DNA from 2 places in the Solibacillus sp. FSL R7-0682 genome. Region 2 is predicted to be linked to the other one. Evidence: riboswitches for the same ligand, from Rfam matches in the RefSeq annotation. Region 2 holds a riboswitch; the other holds the start of a gene.
What was found. Region 2 has a riboswitch for glycine ahead of gcvT (glycine cleavage system aminomethyltransferase GcvT). Riboswitches for the same ligand answer to the same signal wherever they lie in the genome.
Positions count from the first base shown of each region.

Region 1: linked by a shared signal. The riboswitch ahead of MKZ17_RS09335 (amino acid permease) and the one ahead of gcvT (glycine cleavage system aminomethyltransferase GcvT) in region 2 are both predicted to bind glycine.

Region 1 is NZ_JBBOUI010000001.1:1,815,501-1,826,214, forward strand. It holds gene MKZ17_RS09295 (LysE family translocator) at 1-332, shown strand, start outside; gene MKZ17_RS09300 (TspO/MBR family protein) at 542-1,276, shown strand; gene MKZ17_RS09305 (copper resistance D family protein) at 1,388-2,497, opposite strand; gene MKZ17_RS09310 (copper resistance CopC family protein) at 2,494-3,036, opposite strand; gene MKZ17_RS09315 (beta-carotene 15,15'-monooxygenase) at 3,279-4,313, shown strand; gene MKZ17_RS09320 (methyl-accepting chemotaxis protein) at 4,363-6,078, opposite strand; gene MKZ17_RS09325 (dehydrogenase) at 6,319-6,861, shown strand; gene MKZ17_RS09330 (DUF2087 domain-containing protein) at 6,993-7,718, shown strand; glycine riboswitch at 8,029-8,107, shown strand; gene MKZ17_RS09335 (amino acid permease) at 8,260-9,597, shown strand; gene MKZ17_RS09340 (alanine/glycine:cation symporter family protein) at 9,837-10,714, shown strand, end outside.
Region 2 is NZ_JBBOUI010000001.1:1,560,448-1,571,161, forward strand. It holds gene MKZ17_RS07940 (N-acetylmuramoyl-L-alanine amidase) at 1-76, shown strand, start outside; gene MKZ17_RS07945 (hypothetical protein) at 266-787, shown strand; gene MKZ17_RS07950 (glycosyl transferase) at 964-1,179, shown strand; gene MKZ17_RS07955 (transcriptional regulator) at 1,388-1,609, shown strand; gene MKZ17_RS07960 (hypothetical protein) at 1,611-1,979, shown strand; gene MKZ17_RS07965 (hypothetical protein) at 2,080-2,475, shown strand; gene MKZ17_RS07970 (hypothetical protein) at 2,599-2,802, shown strand; gene MKZ17_RS07975 (shikimate kinase) at 3,208-3,720, shown strand; glycine riboswitch at 3,850-3,943, shown strand; glycine riboswitch at 3,947-4,046, shown strand; gene gcvT (glycine cleavage system aminomethyltransferase GcvT) at 4,131-5,234, shown strand; gene gcvPA (aminomethyl-transferring glycine dehydrogenase subunit GcvPA) at 5,256-6,602, shown strand; gene gcvPB (aminomethyl-transferring glycine dehydrogenase subunit GcvPB) at 6,595-8,064, shown strand; gene MKZ17_RS07995 (rhodanese-like domain-containing protein) at 8,206-8,586, opposite strand; gene MKZ17_RS08000 (lipoate--protein ligase family protein) at 8,740-9,519, shown strand; gene MKZ17_RS08005 (vitamin B12-dependent ribonucleotide reductase) at 9,763-10,714, shown strand, end outside.

The DNA.
Region 1 (10,714 bases), 260 kb from region 2:
TTGAAGAGGAGCCTATAGAAACAATGAAGGGCAATTCTTATTTTAAGCAAGGCTTTATAACGAATGTAACAAATCCTAAAGTAGCGGTATTTTTTTTAACGTTTTTACCCCAATTTTTAGCACCAAATAGCGAACCATTTTGGTCATTTTTAGTTATGGGCATTATTTATAGTGTTCTAACGTTTTTATGGTTTACTTTCTATGTATTTTTACTTGATAAAATTCGCAACTTTATGAAGCGACCAGCTACCCAGGCTGTCATTGAATCACTGACAGGGGTTGTTCTCATTGGCTTCGGTCTCAAGCTCGCCCTTGAAAAATCAAATGGATAAAATTTCGGTATAACATATTAAAAAACACATTAAATGGTGAAAAATAAAATGACTTCCTTTGACATATAGTAATAGAAAACGAGTGAATAACTATTGAAATAGTCCATACTTCATTCCTAGTAAATTGATTTTCAACATATCACGTATTTTTTAATAGTGTGAAGAAGAATCGTTATGGGTAAAAGTTAATGAACGAAAGGAGTGAACGTATGGGGCAATATGTTTTGATGTGGCTAAGTTTTATTGCCATGATTGTTGTGAACATTTTATCTGAAACTTTACCAATCAATGGCCAAACAACAGCGGAAATTTCCCACCGTTTAGACGTATACTTTACACCAGCAGGGTATGTATTTTCGATTTGGACGCTCATTTATATTTTGCTAGCAATTTGGTTAGTTTTACAGTATAAAAAGGTTAAAACAGGAGAGTTCAACTCGAAGATTGGCTGGTTATTTATACTATCTTGCTTATTTAATATCGGCTGGCTATATACTTGGCATTATGAGCAATTTATATGGTCTATGATACTAATGTTTTTATTGTTGTTCACATTGATCGGAATCTATTTACAATATTCACCTTCTGAATCAAAATTATCACAGCGCTTGCCGTTTTCATTTTACTTAGCGTGGATTTCTGTTGCGACGATTGCAAATATGAGCTATGTACTGAAGTATTATGATGTTAGTTTAGGTATTCCGGAAGTTTTAGGCTCTTTAATTTTAGTTGTCATTGCATCAACCCTTGCTTATATGGCATTGGTTAATTCAATGGATCCAATTTTTGTCCTTGTCATTGTGTGGGCATTAATAGGAATCGCAGTGAAGACGACGAATGAAGCAATGGAGTACGGTACATTAATCGTGACAGCGCTCCTCGTTGTTGCATCGTTGTTGACATGGGGTTTCCATAAGAAAAATCATACGAAATCTAAAGGATAATTCATACTTCTAAAATAATATCTATTAATTTAATTTTGGTCTAAATGGAAATAGGCAACGATATAAAGTAAAATTCAAATCGTTGCCTATTAGCGTTTAAGCATTTTGAGATTAAGGGACACAATAGCCTTCTAAATTAAACACGGTGATGGAAATAAATCCGAAATAAAAACACAGTGCAATCGCGAGTATCATTAATACCGAAATTAACAACGGAGCCTCTTTCACGTAACTAATAATTAGTAAGGCGATGAAGAGTGCTGTTAAAAGGAAGAACACTAATCCTATAGCAGTCATTTGGAAATGCCCAATCATTCCGTCTGTTAAAGGTGTCGTATAAAATAGCTGGAAAAGAGAAGACACATTTTCCATTTGGACGAATGGCATTGGTGGTTGATGTTCACTGAAAATAGCCGTAATAGCTAAAATCGAAAATAAAATAGCTAGCTCAAGCTTGACCCACAATACGGGATTAAAGCTTTTTTTATTTATTTTTAATTTAATTAATAAGCCGTTTGCCAAAATGACAATTGCAAGTGGTACAAGTAGTACATGCTTTACAAATAAACCAAGCCCATAAAATGTCGACCAGCCTGTAACATAAGCGGGTACAATCGTCTCCGTTAAGAACACACCACTCAGGGCAATCGCTGTGACACTTACAAGCGCGAGAGGTGTAAACCATTTTAAAAAGGCCTCCCAATTGTTAGAATCTAATGTAAAGAAGCTTAAAATGAGCAATACTCCAAACCAGCAGCTAACGGCAATTAAATGTATCCAGTCATTAAAAAAACCAACCGTAGAATCCATTGAGCTTGCATGGCTTGCATAAGCGACACCAGCTTGAATGGCAACTAATAAAGTTACATTTATAATCGGGTATAACCAATGTTGCGATTTTTGCATTTGGTGAAGAATGTACACGAAAATTAACGACAAGCCTACAATAGCTAACCATGCATGTCCCATTTTGTAAGAAAATAAAATTTTTTGTAAAGATTGTATTAGTCCAAATTGCGGCTGTAATATGACGAGCAATTGGATAATCGGTACAAACGTAAATACGGGTATACTCCAAGCACTTATATAGAGCCATTTTTCTCGTATAGAAATGGTTGGCTTATATTCACTAGGAATGAGTTTGAGAATTAATGATCCCATTAATACCGCGAAGGAAATGTATAGCAAAAACTGACTTATACTAATTAAAATCGTTATCATTTTCTTTTACGCTTCATTAACGTAATTAAACTAATTACGATAATTACTAATAATAGCCCACCTACAATAAGAAGGGGAGTGGCAGTGTTCGTTTGCGTGTCCTCTTCATTCGTTTCAGTTTGTTCTGCTTCAACTTGTGGTTCCGTTGATTCTTCTGATAGAGTGTTTCCTTCAGTTACTTCGTCGAGTGGTGCATTTACTGTAAAAGAAAATTGACCTGAAAGGGGATGACCGTCTTCACTAATACTGTTCCATGAAACTGTATAAGTATCATTCGGCAACGCTTCATCAAATGTTCCTTGCATCAAACCATTTTCTACTGTAACAGTAGCCGGCTTAAATTCACTTCCACTTGCACCCTTTACAATAAAAGTACTACCTTCTTCAATTTTCCCTGAATAGGTCAATTCAATTTTTTGGAGAGGTGCTGTGATTGTCGTACCATCTTCTGGGTTTGTCGTGTCTAAATACGTATGTGCTGCGGCATTCGGTACGAATAGTAATAATGCAGCAAGAATCGATAAGTAAAAAGTTCTCATAATAGTCGATTCTCCTCCTTTTCATTATTTTGGCTCTTGTTCATTGTAGCGGAAATGTGGAAGGTTTTCACTGTCGAAACGTTAGAAATGGGAAGTTTATGACAGAAATTTGTCATTTGGGCAAGAATGGAAAAAACGTAGTGGAATATACAAAGACATAGTCAACGTCCTATATTATAATTAGAATAATCAAATTATAGTGAAATTATAATTAGCAGAAGAAAAAAGGGGGGTGTCGACGTATGGTGTTCATTGAAAAAGGGCGTAAGGTTTGGTTAGCGCTTTTACTCCTTGTTTTAATTGGAAACTATGCCGTTTATCAAACATCTATTGGCATGCATATATTACCAGTTCCAGAACAAGCACACGGCGTTGTCGTTGGGTCTTTTATCGATTTAATGATTGTTGCTCCTGTGTTATTCATGTTGTATTTAAGGAAGTTTTCTTGGAAGCTGTCCATTACTTTAGCGGCACTAGGTTGTATAGCGATGAGATTGATAATCCCTATAGAGCTATTAGGACCATTTGAAAAAGTTACATTTATAGGAATTGGGATTGAACTATTATTAGTAGTCGTAGAATTAATTATTATCGTAACGTTTGTTCGCTATATGCCAAAAATCATACGTGATGTAAAAGAAAGTACTTTACCAGTGTTATTTTCATTCCATTATGGCGTAAATCAATATGTAAAGCATAACCCGATTATTCAAGTGCTTTGCGCTGAAGCACTTATGTTTTATTATGCATTATTTAGCTGGAAAAAAGCACCGATGTCAGGTATTACGATATATAAAAAATCAAGCTATATTGCCTTTCAAGTCATGATGATTCATGCCATTATAGTAGAAACGTTAGGTATTCATTATTTTATTCACGATAAGTGGCCTATTGTTTCCATTGTTTTGCTATTGTTTAATGTCTATTCAATCCTCTTTTTTGTAGGGGATATACAAGCGGTGCGCCTGAATCCAATTGCTGTGAACGAGCGCAGTATGTTCATTTCGCAAGGATTAATGAAGCGAGCAAAAATTGATTTTACGCACATTGAATGCATTATTGAAGACCGTGAATTTCTAGAGAAAAAACGTAAAAAAGATACTTTAGAGTTTGTTATGCGAGATTTTGAAACGGTGTACCCTGATTTTGTGTTAAAAATGAAGGTGCCGCAGAAAGCTACATTGTTTATGGGCATTGAAAAAGAGTATCGCTATGTAGCAATTAAGTGTGATGACCCAGTGCAACTTAAAGAAATTTTAAATGCTAATGTAGGGTAGTAAAAAGAGCCTGTAACGTTTTTACGTTACGGGCTCTATTCCATTTGGCTTATTGTAAGGTGAATTTCTTCACAATACCATTTAGTTCAGTAGCAACATTTGTTAAGTTATGACTAGATTGCGACATATCTTCCATTGCTGCTGCTTGCTGTTCTGAAGCGGCAGAAACCATTGCACTGTTTTTCGAATTGTTCATTGAAATTGTTAAAATCGTATCAGCGCTTGAAGTAAAGATGCTAAAATCTTTGACAATATGATTGACAGATGAAGTAGTCTTTTGCATAACAGGACCTACTTCTAGTGTGTTTTGTAAAATTTCCTGGAATTTTTGAGCGGTTTTTTCTGTAATTGTAAGTCCACTTTCAGCCTCATCAATGACAACATTCATAATTTGAACTGATTCATCCGTATCTTTTTTTATGTTTTCTAAAATTGTTGCAACAGACTTCGTTGCTTGAATTGATTGCTCTGCTAATTTCCGAACTTCATCCGCAACAACTGCAAATCCTTTACCATGCTCACCTGCACGAGCAGCTTCAATAGCAGCATTAAGTGCTAATAAGTTTGTTTGACCCGAAATCCAGTCGATAACTTTTAAAATTTCATCGACTTCACCGACTTGATTTGCAAGCGTTTGAACAACTTCATTGGATTGTTGAACGGATAATTTAATGTTTTTCATTTGTTCAACGTTTTTGCTCACAATGACAGAGCCTTCTTTCGACTCAGCAATTGATTTTTGTGCTAAACGGTCAATAGCTTGAAAATCTTGTTGGATTGTAGTAAAACCATTCGCTACGCGTTCTATTATTATTGCATTTTGTTCTAAACGGTATTTTGTTTCCTCTGCTCCTGAAGAAATTTCCTGAATTGAAGATACGACATGTTCTGCTGCAGCCGTTGACTGTTCAACATTGGCCATCAACTCTTGTGATGTATTTTCGACATGATCAGATGATGATTTTACTTTTTGTAAGTCGTTGTTTAAAGAAGAAATCGTTTCATTAAATGATTGGGTAAGTGCTCCAATTTCATCTTTAGATTGATAGTCACCATGAACAGTGAAATCTCCATTTTGTACTTTTCGTAATTGAACACGCAACTGTTCAATTGGTTTTGTTATCATGAGTGAAATTAATACTCCTAAAACAAGTAAAATAATAATCGCACCAATATTAATAATTACATTTCGTAAATTACTTTCATCCGAAGATGTAATACTATTTAGTACGATTTGTTCCGTTTGACCTACTTTAATTTGACTTAACATATGAAGTGTACTGATAAGATCTTCACGTGGTTGCTTAACTCTTTCATGGTACATTTTATAGGCTTCTTCATTTTGACCAGCTAAAGCTAATTCAATTACTTTATCTTGGTGTACTGTTAAACGGTCAACGGCATCATAGTAATCTACTACTCCTTGACGTTCCTCATCTGTTAAATTCATTTCACTATATTGAGCAAAATCTGATAATACTTGATCAATTCCATCATAAATTTCATTATGTAATGCTTGTTTTTCTTGTTGGTCAGTAGTCGTCATCATTTGAATAATGGTGCTGTCTATACGTAGGTTTACACTTACCGCATTGTTTAACCAACTATTTGGTATAAATTTTTCTTCATAGATCGTTTCCATATTATTTGCCATCTTAATTGATTGAATGAATGATAGACCGGCAATAACGATGGCGATAAGTATACTTATGGATATAAGTAATAATAATTTGCTACGCACTCTTAAATTTTTTAAAAAGTTCATTTATGTACCCCTTCAATGGATTTTGTTGTATTCGTGTATTTTATACTATAAAAATCTGTAAATCTAGTCTTAGTACCTATAATTTAATAAACTATCTATTTAGAAATTTAGGTTAATTTACCTTTATTGATAGTCGGAAAAGCATAGGGGGATTTTGAATACTCAATAAAAATTTGAAGAATTGTGAAACGAATTTATGAAAGAGCCGACTAATACTGTAAAGAATGGAAGGTGATATAAATGAAATACTCGATAATAATAAGTACATTACTTTTAAGCATTGTTTTGTTCGCCTGTACAGACGATAAACAGTCTGTCGAAGATAAATCAGTTTTGGATAATCCTACGAATCAAGAGCTTCCAAGTGGTACACAAATTGAGCATGAATTATTGTTTAACTTAAATTTTATTCCTCACGAAGTAGGAACAAGCTTATCCTTAATTCAAGATCCACAATTATATGAAACATGGGCAGACATTTTTCAATTTCCGTCCGTACCTGAAGTGGATTTCAAAACAGAAGAGGTATTATTTGTAACGACTTATGCAGATAGCTGCGACCGTATTTTTGAAGAAGTCACAAAAGAAGGAGATACATTGCTCGTTAAAATTAATTATCCAAAAGCTCTTCAACAAATAGCGCAAATTGCATGTAATGAATTGGCGGTTCCCAAAACATTTGTAGTAAAAATGAAGAAGACAGGGCTCACTTACGGTACTTTAATAGAAGTTAATCGCGTGCTTTTAGAAAAGCAATCGATCCTTTATGAAGTTAAGCAATAAAAACGTTTACCTTTATTACAGTTCAATAATGTAATAAAGGTTTTTTTATAAACAAATACAAATTTCGTTTACAAATAATTAAATACAGTGTAAATTGTTTATTAAATAGTAAACGAATCGAGGTTTTGTTTGTGGATTATGAAAATTTATCTATCCAACAGTTAATGCAAGGTTATTATGATAAAGAAGGATTGCTACACTGCTTATTTTGCACAACCAACTATTATGAACATGAAGTATTTCCAGTTGAAGGAAAATTTTTGAATGCACTAGGAATGATGGAAGTACATTTAACAGATGCTCATCAATCACCATTTCACGCATTATTACAGCAAGATAAAAAAATAACGGGATTAAGTGATGTCCAAATGGAAATGTTGGGTCATTTTTATGCGGGAGAAAGCGATCAGCAAATTGTCCGCGATAGCAGTGTCAATAGTGTTTCTACTGTTCGTCAGCACCGTTTCAAGCTACGTGAAAAAGAGCGCCAAGCTAAAGTGTTTTTAGCATTAATGCAGTTATTAAAAGAGCCACAAAACTATCAAATTCATAAGGGGGCAAAGCAAGTGGATGAACGTTATGCAATTGAAGAACAAGAACGGGAAAAGATATTAAAAACATATTTTAAAAAAGGGTTAGGTGGTAGTATCGAAATCATTCCGAGCAAGGAAAAGAAGAAAATTGTTATTTTACAGCACATTATAAAAAGATTTGATGAGCAAAAAAATTATACAGAAAAAGAAGTAAATGAAATATTAAAAGGTGTTCATGACGATTTTGTATCACTACGCCGCAATTTAATCGAATATGGCTTTATGCTTCGTAGTGATGATGGTGCAAACTATTGGGTGAAATGACATCTGAAGGTGCAAATGGTTAAATTATCAGGGGAATTTAAAATTTCATTATATTCTGTTTAATATTTTTTCTTTATAATAATACTCTTTTATGTGTAGAAAATGTTGATATTTCATTTGAATTGCTATTATAGTTGTATGCAACATAGGTTGTTACATTGTTTTTTTCGTGAAACATTGCTAGTATTAGTTATTGTACAATAATAGTATTGAAACGCGAGTATTAGAAATTTGAATTATTATCAAATTTTTATTAGCAACAATTGCATACATATCAATGCGAAGATCGCTGTGGATAAAACTACAGTCGGGAGCAGTTTCTGGAGAGAGCGCAATGCAAGCGTCGCCGAAGGGTTCATAATCTCAGGCAAAAGGACAGAAGAGTAATGAGGGAAGTTATTATTCTTACGTAACAGGGACTGGTGTAATTATCAGTCCTTTTTTTATTTTCAGAAAATTTGATAGATGGCCCGCGAAGACATACTCATTATTTTGCGCTACAAAATAGTAGACAAAAGTATATGATTTGGAGGGACTTGTCTTGGAACAACAACAATTAAAACGCGATCTTAAAAATCGTCACGTGCAACTTATTGCCATTGGAGGTACGATTGGGACGGGCTTATTTTTAGGGTCCGGAAAAGCAATTTCACTCGCTGGACCGTCCATTATATTCGCGTACTTAATCGTCGGAATCGCATTATTCTTCGTTATGCGTGCGCTAGGGGAGCTGTTATTATCTAAGGGTGGCTATTCATCCTTTACTGAATTCGCCACAGAATATTTAGGAGACTGGGCAGGCTATATTACTGGTTGGACGTACTGGTTTTGTTGGATCATGACGGCAATGGCTGACATTATTGCTGTCGGCATGTACACACAATATTGGTTCGATATTCCACAATGGGTGCCAGCAATTTTTTGTTTAGTCGTTCTATTAGTATTAAATTTATTAACGGTAAAATTATTTGGTGAATTAGAGTTTTGGTTTGCGCTCATTAAAATTATTACGATTGTTGCGTTAATTGCAATCGGTATTGTTTTACTTGTAATTGGTTTTGAAACAGAATCAGGGAAAGTGGCTGTATCAAATCTTTGGGAGCATGGTGGATTATTCCCGAATGGCGCATTTGGCTTCTTAATGGCCTTCCAAATGGTTGTGTTTGCTTTTGTAGGAATGGAATTAGTCGGTGTATCTGCTGCTGAAACGGCGAATCCGCAAAAAAACATTCCATCAGCAATTAACAAAATTCCTTTACGTATTTTACTGTTTTATGTTGGGGCGCTATTTGTAATTTTAACGATCAACCCGTGGGATACGTTAAGTGCAGCAAATTCGCCGTTCGTGCAAGTATTTGCGTTAGTTGGTATTCCGGTAGCTGCAGGACTAATTAACTTTGTTGTGTTAACATCAGCCGCTTCAGCGGGAAATAGTGGGATGTTCTCAACAAGCCGTATGCTTTATAGTTTAGCAAATCATAAGCTTGCACCAAAAGCATTCGCGAAATTAAATCAAAACAGCGTACCGCAAAATGGGTTAACATTTTCTGCAATTGTTGTATCTGTTGGAGCATTACTTAGTTACTTAATGCCAGAGAATGCATTTAGTATTGTTACGACAATTAGTGCCATATGTTTTATTTGGGTATGGAGTATTATTTTAGTATCCCATATTCTTTACAAAAAACGTCATCCGGAATTACACAAAACATCGATTTTCAAAGCACCATTAACACCATTTGTGAACTATTTCGTGTTGGTATTCTTTGTATTTTTACTTATTATTATGGCGATCTCAGAAGCGACAAGAATGGCTTTAATGCTGACACCTCTTTGGTTTATTTTGCTCGTTATTTTATATAGAAATCGAAAGAAATAATATGTATACGAAAAGGGCCATACAAGTAAATTGTGTGGCTCTTTTTTGTATGGTATGTGAGGTTTTGTGACATATTGTTAATGGGTATTTATTTGATGTAATACTCCGAGAAGTATTTTTTATTCTCTAAATGACGTCATTTCTATCATTGTAAAGTAAAATAATAATATTTTGTATTTTTAAATATTTTTTTGACAACACATTTTTGTAGTATGCTTATTTTTAAGGAGGTAGAAAAGATGACATTTATTGAAAACATTGTCGGTGAAATTAATACATTTATGTATTCATATTTATTAATATACATGCTTGTAGGAATTGGTTTATATTTCACGATACGTACTCGATTTGTACAATTTAGAATGATTCCAGAAATGTTCCGTGTGATCATTGAAAAGGCGCCAGTTGGTAAGGATGGCAAGAAGGGGATTTCTTCGTTCCAAGCGTTTACAATTAGTGCGGCCTCACGTATTGGTACAGGGAATGTTGCTGGAGTAGCGACAGCAATTGCCCTAGGTGGACCTGGTGCAATTTTTTGGATGTGGCTTATTGCCTTAATTGGTGGTGCGTCGTCTTTCATTGAAAGTACATTAGCACAAGTGTATAAAGTAAAGGACAAGGGCGGATTATTCCGAGGTGGTCCAGCTTACTATATTGAAAAAGGTTTGAAAAAACGTTGGCTAGGAATTGTGTTTGCAATTGCCATTACTCTTTGCTTCGGTTTTATTTTTAATGCAGTACAAGCTAATACGATTTCGATAGCATTCAATGATAGCTTTGGTGTATCGCGTACAGTAATGGGTGTTATTTTAGCGGTGTTAACTGCGGTTATTATTTTTGGTGGCTTACGTCGTATTGTTGCAGTTACAACATATTTAGTACCGATCATGGCAATTGGTTATATTATTTTAGCGTTAATTGTAGTTGTATTAAATATTACAGAAGTACCTGATGTGTTTGCGTTAATTATTAAATCTGCTTTTGGTGCAGAGGAAATGTTCGCAGGGATGATTGGGGCAGCAATCTTAAACGGAATTAAGCGTGGATTATTCTCTAATGAAGCAGGTATGGGTTCTGTGCCAAATGCGGCCGCAACAGCGGATGTGTCCCACCCAGT
Region 2 (10,714 bases):
TCAGGGTGTTGATAAGTATACAGATGAACAGTTGTTCGATTATGTCATGACGTATGCTGAACGATTAACTAAATGAATTTAATCCCATCTGAAGCTATAAAAAAATATTGATTAATTAAAATAGTATGATTAAAAATCCTGTGTTGATATGCAGGATTTTTTTATTTTACAATCAGGCCAGGTTATTTAGTGACTTTCATAACATTTAATGGATAATTATGTTAAAATATTGAATGGACCTTTATTAGTACAGAGAGGTGAAAAAATGAAGTCAAAAGTTAATCTAGCAATTTTAATGATTTCTGTTCTATTTACAACATTCGGTTGTTCTAAACAGAATGAAAGTATTGAAACAGAACCTTATAACGGGAAATCATTACATATTGGTATTATTGGGGAAGAACCGAATGTTAGAGAAGAACATATTCAATTTACAGGTGTAGATTTTACTGACTTGCAAGAAGTGGAAAACTTTGATGCTATATTTATTACGAAGGAAAATCTAAAGGAAGCAGATAAAGCCCAATATGCAACTGTTTATAATAACAGTCCTCGTCCATTCTTGTTTATCGAAACACAAAAAGGATATGTTCCTTTCGTTAATGAAAAAGTAGATTTTGAAAATTATCCAGATGTTGATTCTGGTGCCTATGCTTATCTTTACGATAGTAAGAGTAAAAAGTATTGGGGTTATGGATTATATAATGACGTAGTAAATGAAAAAAATATTCTAGATGTATATTCAAGAATTTTCGAAACAATTGAAGACTTGTCAGTACCGAACTAACTCTTAAAGGTTGCTAAACAGCTAAAGGAACCTATTTGTTATTCTATTAAAGGGTCAGATTGTGGAATAACAATCTGTTGTGATAAATTACCAAACGAAGCTTTTGGACGTTTAGAAGGGGTTATATTATCAACTGTCGAAATATAATTTGATGGTGGAGAAGGGAGGTACGAGGTATGAAAAACTACATATGGTATTTTCTTTTTGGTTTAATTTTAGTTTTGGTAAGCACTCCTTTATCATATAGTGCTGTTGGAATTATTTATGCAGAGAGAAACTTAACAGGAGAGTATGTTCCAATTTTAAATGGCTTCATTCATTCGTTAATGCTAATAGGGACTTTGATATTTAGTGTAGGCTTAATAAAATTAATTAAAATATCAAAAGCTTAAAATATTTAATACATACAATTTCGGTAGTGATCTTATTGATATTGTTGACGATTAATTTTGAATTGTATTATATTGTAAATGATGAAAAGGCTATTCATCGGCGTGATGTAAGAGGGTGAGCAATCACTCTCTTTTTTATTGTCAAAAAAAGAACATTTGTTCTATAATGAATACAAACGATTGTTCGTATTTTAGGGAGGATGGCAGTATGAAAAAGCAATTAGTAAAAGCAATGCAACGGAATCAATTAGTGGATATTATGTATATGGCAAAGGATAAGTCGATTACTAAACGTCGCATCAAAGTCATTGCAATGACTGGAGATAGCTTTCAAGCTTATTGCTTTGTTCGTCATGCCAAACGTGTAGTTAAAATCGATAACATATTGGCGATTACCCCTGGCATCCACAGAGATCGAGTGGTGATTTAATATGAATGCACTTATGGAATTAAGTAATGGTATACATCGATTTATCATTCTTGAAGTATTATTGAAAACGTTAGAGCGCGATCAACAGCATATAAATGATTTAAAAATGGCAGATGTATTTAATGAATGGTACACATTGAAAAACAATGAGACGTTTGAGGAATTGAAAAGTGTAAAAAGCAAATTATATAAGGCTGGATGCAAGATTGAAAAAGGGAAGAATGATGGTGCGTTTACTGAATATATCATTGTTATCAGAGGGAAAACGGACAGGAGAACGTACTCTAATATTGCTTTACGGAATTGGGTAAGAGAAGAAACAAAACGATTATTGAATATGAGTTATCAAACACCAGGCGATAGAAAATAAAACACGCTCAAAACGGTAGCGTTAGCACACTTAATGCTACAAAAACACTTTTGGACATATATATATATAAATCGACATACTCTTAAAAAGAGGTGTTTTTTTGAATAAAAAATTTTATATCGTAGGTATTATCTTCATTTCTCTAGCTCTTATGTTTTTTTATCTGCATGAATCGAAAACAAATCAAGAAACTCACATTTTAACAAAGGAAGAACAAGAGGAGTTAGCTGACTTCGTTGATTCTCTACATAAAGAAGGAGGATTTTTTTCCTCAGTGAGTGAAGAAATGATAAAAGGCGGGCACAGGTATCAAACTGCAGGAATAATTTATTCAAATGATGATATTAGGATTCATGTAATAGTACCGGATAAACAAGTAATTACTGATAAATTGCAAATAGAAATAAATAATATATATCAAGAGATGGCAAGTAAACACAACCTTAAGTGGGAAGCTTTCGATATAAGAGTTGTCCATTCTGATGAGACAAAATAAATAACGGGCTTTAGTGATAGCCTTTAAATTTTTCTTTAAAAAGTACCCAAAAAGAAATTTTGAGGTGTTTTATATCTTTCTGACACTCTTTTTTGTAAAATATTGTAAAAGGGGTGGCGGGAAATGCGATTAGAAGAAACTGTTGTAATCGTTGATTTTTATTACATGCATAGGCAAGTTAATGTAAAAGGAGGGACAGTTTTGTTTATGGGACCGGGTGGGAAAATGCCAGAAACTGACGAAGAGTTAGTCGATGAAATTAAAAGACAATATGATTATGATGCGACTGAGATATTATATAAGCGCGAGTACATAATGAGGGAATAAATAAAGCCTTCCACAGAAAATGTGGAGGGCTATTTTATTTATGCTATTCAATCACACCTGCCCGAAATTAATGTTCATTAATAATAAGAATAGTGTTCATAATTTACTGTACCCCAAATGTACCCCACTTCACCCGACGTAATTCGGTGAAATTCGCTGTTCGGATTATTGAAATAATAATTTATAGGCGTATATAAAAACCTTTTGACTAATAGAAAACCTTATTAAATAAAGGTTGGATGGCTTCGAATGAAAAATATCAATGTCATGACCATTCAATAGAAATAAATCAAAGACAAATACCTATAATTCATTGGAATCTATTTACGTTCGTGCTACGATAAACATACTAAGTACTATGAATAAATGAATCGAGTAGCTCGTAATTAGAAGAAGGTGATTGGCATGCGAAAAATATATTTAGTTGGTTTTATGGGCTGTGGGAAAAGTGCTATTGGAAGACGATTAAGCTATTTCTTAAAAATGCCCTATTATGATATGGATCACGAGATTGTACGGCAGCAAGGAATGTCGATCCCTGAAATTTTTGAAAAATATGGTGAACAACGCTTTCGTGAAATCGAAACGGAGTTTTTAAAAAATTTCCGAGATGAAGCATGTATTATCGCTACAGGTGGCGGGGTTGCAATGAAAGAAGAAAATCGGCGAATTATGCGCAGAAGTGGGCTTGTATTTTTTTTAGATGCACGATTTGACGATATTTATGTGCGTATTAAAAATGATAAAAACCGTCCAATCGTACAAAAGTCGACCGAACAAGACTTGGAAGAACTATATAACACGAGACGCAAATTTTATCGTGAAGCTGGACATATACAAGTATTAACAGCAAACCGTACACTTCGTCAAATTGTAGAATATATTGGTTTTCAAGTAAATCGACTAAAAGGCGAATAAAATATATTTTATTATTATTAATGTTCGGTTTTTAAGTTGAAATAAAAAAAGATTGCGTTTTTATGACATTCAATGTTAGGATATTGCTAAGCGTTATATTTTTCATTTAGTTAATTTAACCTATCGCGGATGATGATACGGGGAGAGAACGTGAAGTCACGTCGCCGAAGGAGCAAGTAGCAAGCGCTATGAATCTCTCAGGCAAAAAGACTCGTATTGGACGCAACTCTGGAGAGCGCTGTATTATTAATACAGCCACCAAAGGGGAAAGCCTAAAGTGTGAAAGAACTCAAGTTTAGGTGTAACTTTCAGGTGCAAGGACAGAGAATCTCATACAATGGGATTCTTCTGTCCTTTTTTGCTTTATGAAGTTAGCTAAAAGTACATACTAATTAAAGGAGGATTTCGAAATGACAAATGGATTAAAACGTACACCACTTTTTGATGAGTATGCAAAGTATGGTGGAAAAACAATTGATTTTGGAGGCTGGGAGTTACCAGTACAATTCAGTTCGATTAAAGAAGAACATGATGCAGTACGTAATCGTGCTGGCCTTTTTGATGTTTCACATATGGGCGAAATTTTTGTTGAAGGCCCAGATGCACTTCCTTTTTTACAAAAAATGTTATCGAATGATGTATCTAAAATTTCGGTTGGCGGTGCACAATACAGTGCACTTTGCTATGAAACAGGCGGTGTTGTAGACGATTTATTAACTTATCGTTTAGACGATAACCGTTATTTACTTTGTGTAAATGCTGCAAATATTGAAAAAGACTTTGCATGGTTACAACAACATCTAGAAGGTAACGTTACAATAACAAATGAATCTGCAAATTATGCACAAATTGCCCTACAAGGTCCGTTATCGGAAGAAGTACTTCAAACATTAACGGAAACAGACCTTTCAACAATCAAATATTTCAAATTCCAGGATAATGTGTCTGTTGCTGGACATAGTGTACTTGTATCTCGCTCTGGTTACACAGGAGAAGACGGCTTTGAAATTTACGGCATGCCTGAGGCTATTGTAGACCTTTGGAACAAAATTTTGGAAGCAGGTAAGGAAAAAGGCGTTATCGCAGCAGGTCTAGGTGCTCGCGATACATTGCGTTTTGAAAGTTGTCTCCCATTATATGGCCAGGAATTATCAAAAGATATTTCCCCACTTGAAGCAGGCATTGGCTTTGCTGTGAAATTAGCAAAAGATCCTCAATTTATCGGGCAACAGGCTTTAATTGAGCAAAAGGAAAAAGGATTAACACGAAAATTAGTTGGAGTGGAAATGATTGATAAAGGCATTCCACGTCATGGCTATAAAGTATTAAAAGATGGAATTGAAATCGGTGAAGTAACGACTGGTACACAATCCCCAATGACAAAACGTAATATCGGTTTAGCTTTAATTGACGCAAAATTTGCGGAAGTTGGAATTGAAGTAGAAATTGAAATTCGCAAAAATAAAGCAAAAGCGATAATTGTTGAAACACCATTTTATAAACGCAGTAAATAATAATTGAAAAGAGGGTTTCGAATGAATCATCGTTATTTACCAATGACGGAACAAGATAAGCGAGAAATGTTAGAGCGCATCGGTGTTGCTTCAATTGATGAGCTATTTGCTGACATTCCAGAGAAAGTACGTTTCCAAGGTCTTTATAATATTAAAGAAGCAAAATCGGAAGCGGCATTAATGAAAGAATTAGCGCAATTAGCTGGAAAAAACAAAGATACAGCTTCTAATGTGTCATTCCTAGGTGCAGGAGTATACAACCATTATAAGCCCGTAATTGTTGACCATGTCATTTCTCGTTCTGAATTTTATACTGCATACACACCGTATCAACCAGAAATTTCACAAGGGGAATTACAGGCAATTTTCGAATTCCAAACAATGATTGCAGAGTTAACAGGCATGGATCTTGCCAACTCTTCAATGTATGATGGCGGTACAGCATTAGCAGAAGCGGGAATGCTTGCAGCAGGTCATACACGACGTAAAAAATTAATTGTTTCAGGTGCCGTTCACCCAGAATATAAAGACGTTGTAGCAACTTATGCATATGGGCAATCGATTGAAATCGTAACCGTGCCAACAAAAGACGGTGTTACAGATGTTGAGGCATTAAAAGGATTAGTAGATGATCAAACGGCTGGTGTAATCGTACAATATCCGAACTTCTTCGGCCAAATTGAAAACCTTCAAACATTGGCTGATATTACGCATGAAGCAAAGGGCTTGTTTATTGTATCAGCAAACCCGTTATCTCTTGGCGTTTTAACACCACCTGGTAAATTAGGCGCAGACATTACAGTTGGAGACGCCCAACCATTCGGAATTGCAGAAGCGTTTGGTGGCCCTCACTGTGGATTCTTCGCAGTAACAAACAAATTAATGCGTAAAGTACCAGGTCGTTTAGTTGGTGAGACAGTGGACCAAGATGGTCGACGTGGTTATGTATTAACATTACAAGCACGTGAGCAACATATTCGTCGTGATAAAGCTACTTCGAATATCTGTTCAAACCAAGCATTACTTGCCCTTGCAGCTTCTGTAGCTATGACTGCACTTGGAAAACAAGGGGTACAAGAAATGGCGAAGCAAAACATCGTGAAAACACGTTTTGCAAAAAATGCATTTGAAGCAGCTGGCTTTGAAGTAGCTTACCAAGGCGCACACTTCAATGAAATCGTTGTAAAAACAAATAAATCTGTAACCGAAATTAACAAAGCGTTAATTGAAAAAGGTATTATCGGTGGCTTTGATTTAGGTCGTGTCTATCCAGAATTAGAAAACCATGCGTTAATTGCAGTAACAGAAATTCGTACAAAAGAAGAAATCTTGCAATTAGTTGCAGAAATGGGGGCTCACAATGCATAACGAAAACCAAACACTCATTTTTGAAGTGACAAAAGAAGGTCGTGTAGGGTACAATCTTGAGCCACTTGATGTGCCAGATTTCGATTTAAACGATTTATTACCGAAAGAATTAGTACGTCAAGAGCCGGCAGAACTTCCAGAAGTTTCTGAACTGGATATTATGCGTCACTATACAGCATTATCACGTCGTAACCACGGTGTTGACTCAGGCTTCTATCCATTAGGTTCTTGTACGATGAAATACAACCCAAAAATTAATGAAACGGTTGCACGCTATGCGGGCTTCTCACATATTCACCCTTTACAAGATGAAACGACTGTACAAGGCGCAATGGAATTATTATATGATCTTCAAACATCACTTGAAGAAATTACAGGGATGGATGAAGTAACATTACAACCAGCAGCAGGTGCACACGGAGAATGGACAGCACTAATGATGATTCGTGCATTCCATGAAGCAAATGGTGAAGGTCACCGTAATAAAGTAATTGTGCCTGACTCAGCGCACGGTACAAACCCAGCTTCTGCAACAGTAGCAGGCTTTGAAACGATTACAATTAAATCAGGCGAAGATGGATTAGTGGATTTAGATGACTTACGTCGTGTCGTAGGCCCAGATACAGCAGCATTAATGCTAACAAATCCGAATACACTTGGTTTATTTGAGGAAAACATTTTAGAAATGGCAGAAATCGTTCATGGTGTTGGTGGTAAAGTATACTATGACGGTGCAAATTTAAATGCTGTTATGAGTAAGGCACGTCCTGGCGATATGGGCTTTGACTGTGTACACTTAAATTTGCACAAAACATTCACAGGTCCACACGGTGGCGGTGGTCCAGGTTCTGGTCCAGTAGGGGTGAAGGCAGATTTAATTCCTTTCTTACCAAAGCCAGTATTAGTGAAAAAAGAAGATGGCTCATTCCACTTTGATTACAACCGTCCGCAATCAATCGGACGTGTGAAACCATTCTATGGAAACTTTGGCATTAATGTACGTGCTTATACGTACATTCGTACGATGGGTCCAGACGGCTTAAAAGCAGTAACTGAATATGCTGTTTTAAATGCAAACTATATGATGCGTCGCTTAGAAGAACACTTCGATCTTCCGTTCAACCGTCATTGTAAGCATGAATTCGTATTATCAGGTCGTCGTCAAAAGAAACTAGGTGTTCGTACACTTGATATTGCTAAACGCCTTTTAGACTTTGGCTACCACCCACCAACTGTGTACTTCCCGTTAAACGTAGAAGAGGGAATTATGATTGAACCAACTGAGACGGAATCGAAAGAAACGTTAGATGCATTCTGTGATGCGATGATTCAAATTGCGCAAGAAACAATTGATAATCCAACATTAGTACAAGAGGCACCGCATACAACTGTCGTCAATCGACTAGATGAAACACGTGCTGCTCGTACACCGATTTTACGCTATACGAAGCAAGAAGCGTAATATGAAGAAATGAAGAAAGGCAGGGGGGAATCTCCTGTCTTTTTTTTAGTAGAAGTTAGACTTCTTACAATTTTCTATATAATAGTAGAAACTCCAAATAAAAAGCCGTCCCACATGGATAATGTAGGACGGCTGAAGAAATTATTTTGATTTAACTTTACCTGTCCAAGTTTTAAACCCACCTTGAAGTTGGTAAATTTGTGTGTAGCCTTTTTTCTTTAAGTTTAATGCAGCACGAGAGCTACGACCAGAGTTTTGGCAGTAAAGATATACTGGTAGATCTGGACGAATCTCCTTATGACGTGTGTTAAATTGTGTCATAGGGATGTTACGAGCGCCTAAAATGTGTCCTGCTTCGAATTCTTTTGGTTCACGTAAATCAATTAATTGTGCTTTACGGTAGCCTTCAATAAATTGCTCTTGTGTTAAGTTTGTTACGGCTTTTTTTAAGCGTAGTGAATTTACTACTACATACACTACGATGACTGCTAAAATAGCTAAAATCGTGTATAAAATTGTCACTGCAATATTGCCCCTTTCTTTCTCTAGTTCTATTATAAAAGATGAACTAGAGATAGTCGAGTCAGTTTGTAAAAATGCATTAGTGGAGGCGAGTATATTTTGAAAAAACAATGGTATTTTATTAATTCAGGCCCATGCAGTCCATCTTTTAATATGGCCTTGGATGAAGCGTTACTTGATTGGCATAGTGAAGGTAGTATACCACCAGTCATTCGATTTTATGAATGGAATCCTGCGACACTTTCAATCGGTTATTTTCAGCAAGTTGCACGTGATATTAATATGGAGACGATTAATGAGAAAAATTTAGGTTTTGTACGCCGTCCAACAGGTGGACGAGCAGTTTTACATGATCAAGAACTTACTTATTCGGTAATCGTATCAGAAAACTATCCAGAAATGCCTGCAAGCGTCACAGAAGCATATCGTGTCATTAGTGAGGGTCTTTTATTGGGATTCCAAAAACTAGGCTTAGAAGCGTATTTTAGCGTACCTGATACGCAAGAAAAATTAGATGATTTGAAAAAACCAAAAAGCGCGGTTTGTTTTGATGCACCGAGCTGGTATGAACTTGTTGTTGAAGGTAAAAAAGTAGCGGGTAGTGCGCAAACACGTCAAAAAGGTGTTATTTTACAACATGGTGCCATCTTATTAGATTTAGATGAAGAGTTATTACTTTCAGTTTTTAATTTTGATTCTGAAATATCGAAAGAAAAGATGCGCCAAAAGTTACCAGAAAAAGCAGTAGCCATTAATCAATTAACAGAAATAAAATTTACAATAGAACAATGTATGGAAGCATTCTCAAAAGGATTTGAAGAAGCACTACAAATTAAACTCATTCCGTATAAGTTAACAAATGAACAGTTACAATATGTTCAAGAAATTGAACGAAAAAAGTATTTGACAGATGAATGGAATTTCAAAAAATAAAAACGAACATCTGTTTGAAAATTTTTTTTGGGACTCGAAACGTTGATATTAGTGGACTTACTATAAAAAAAAAAAAATCAAGCCCTTGTTTGAAAAAAATATATGTTGTAATCTTTTTTAAGTAAATAAATTGGACTCAACATATAGTTTAGTACAAAAGAATCAAACACAATATATAGTGTTTGATTCTCATTTTTGTTGGGAAGTTTAACAATATTCAATCGTTCAAAGGGGGCTTTTGTGATGGCAAGTGTAGTAGAGCAAACCATCCCAGTCGATCAATTAAATCAAGATATTAAGGAATTTCCGCAAGTGCATCCAATTACACCGGATATGCACATTACCCATAAAGGGGTATCTCGTCTTGTAATGATCGACCGTTATTCTTTTAAGGACACGGAAAAGAAAACATTAAAAGCAGGTGATTTTGTTGTACTAACTGTAAAACAAGATCCGAAATTCCCTGCTCGTGGGTTAGGCATTGTACAATCAATCGACCACGAAAACAAAACCGCATCAATTTTAATAGAAGAAGATTATCGTCATGTGCTAGAACCGGACGAGCAAGTAACGGGTATTATTGTCCGTTCACTTGATATTATCGAAAAACCATTAGAAATTTATTATGAGCAAATTGCTAAACGTAATGCAACAGGGCTAGCTTCAGTAGAAAAAACACCAGAGAAACGTCAAGAATGGTTTGAAAAATTTTACGAGCAACTTGTAAAATTAAATTTCATTCCAGCTGGTCGCGTAATTTACGGTGCTGGCTCTGAAACGGAAGTTACATTCTTTAACTGTTATGTTATGCCATTTGTGGCTGATTCTCGTGAGGGCATTAGTGATCACCGTAAGCAAGTAATGGAAATTATGAGTCGCGGCGGTGGTGTTGGGACAAACGGTTCAACACTTCGACCACGTAATACGTTAGCGCGCGGTGTAAATGGTAAATCATCAGGTTCTGTTAGCTGGTTAGATGATATTGCAAAGCTAACACATCTAGTTGAACAAGGTGGTTCAAGACGCGGTGCTCAAATGATTATGTTAGCGGATTGGCATCCAGATATCGTTGAATTCATCATTTCAAAAATGCAAAATCCACGTATTTTACGTTATTTAATCGAAAATACAACAGATGAATCAATTATCCGTTTAGCAAAAGAAAAATTAAAATTCAAGCCTTTAACACAGCAAG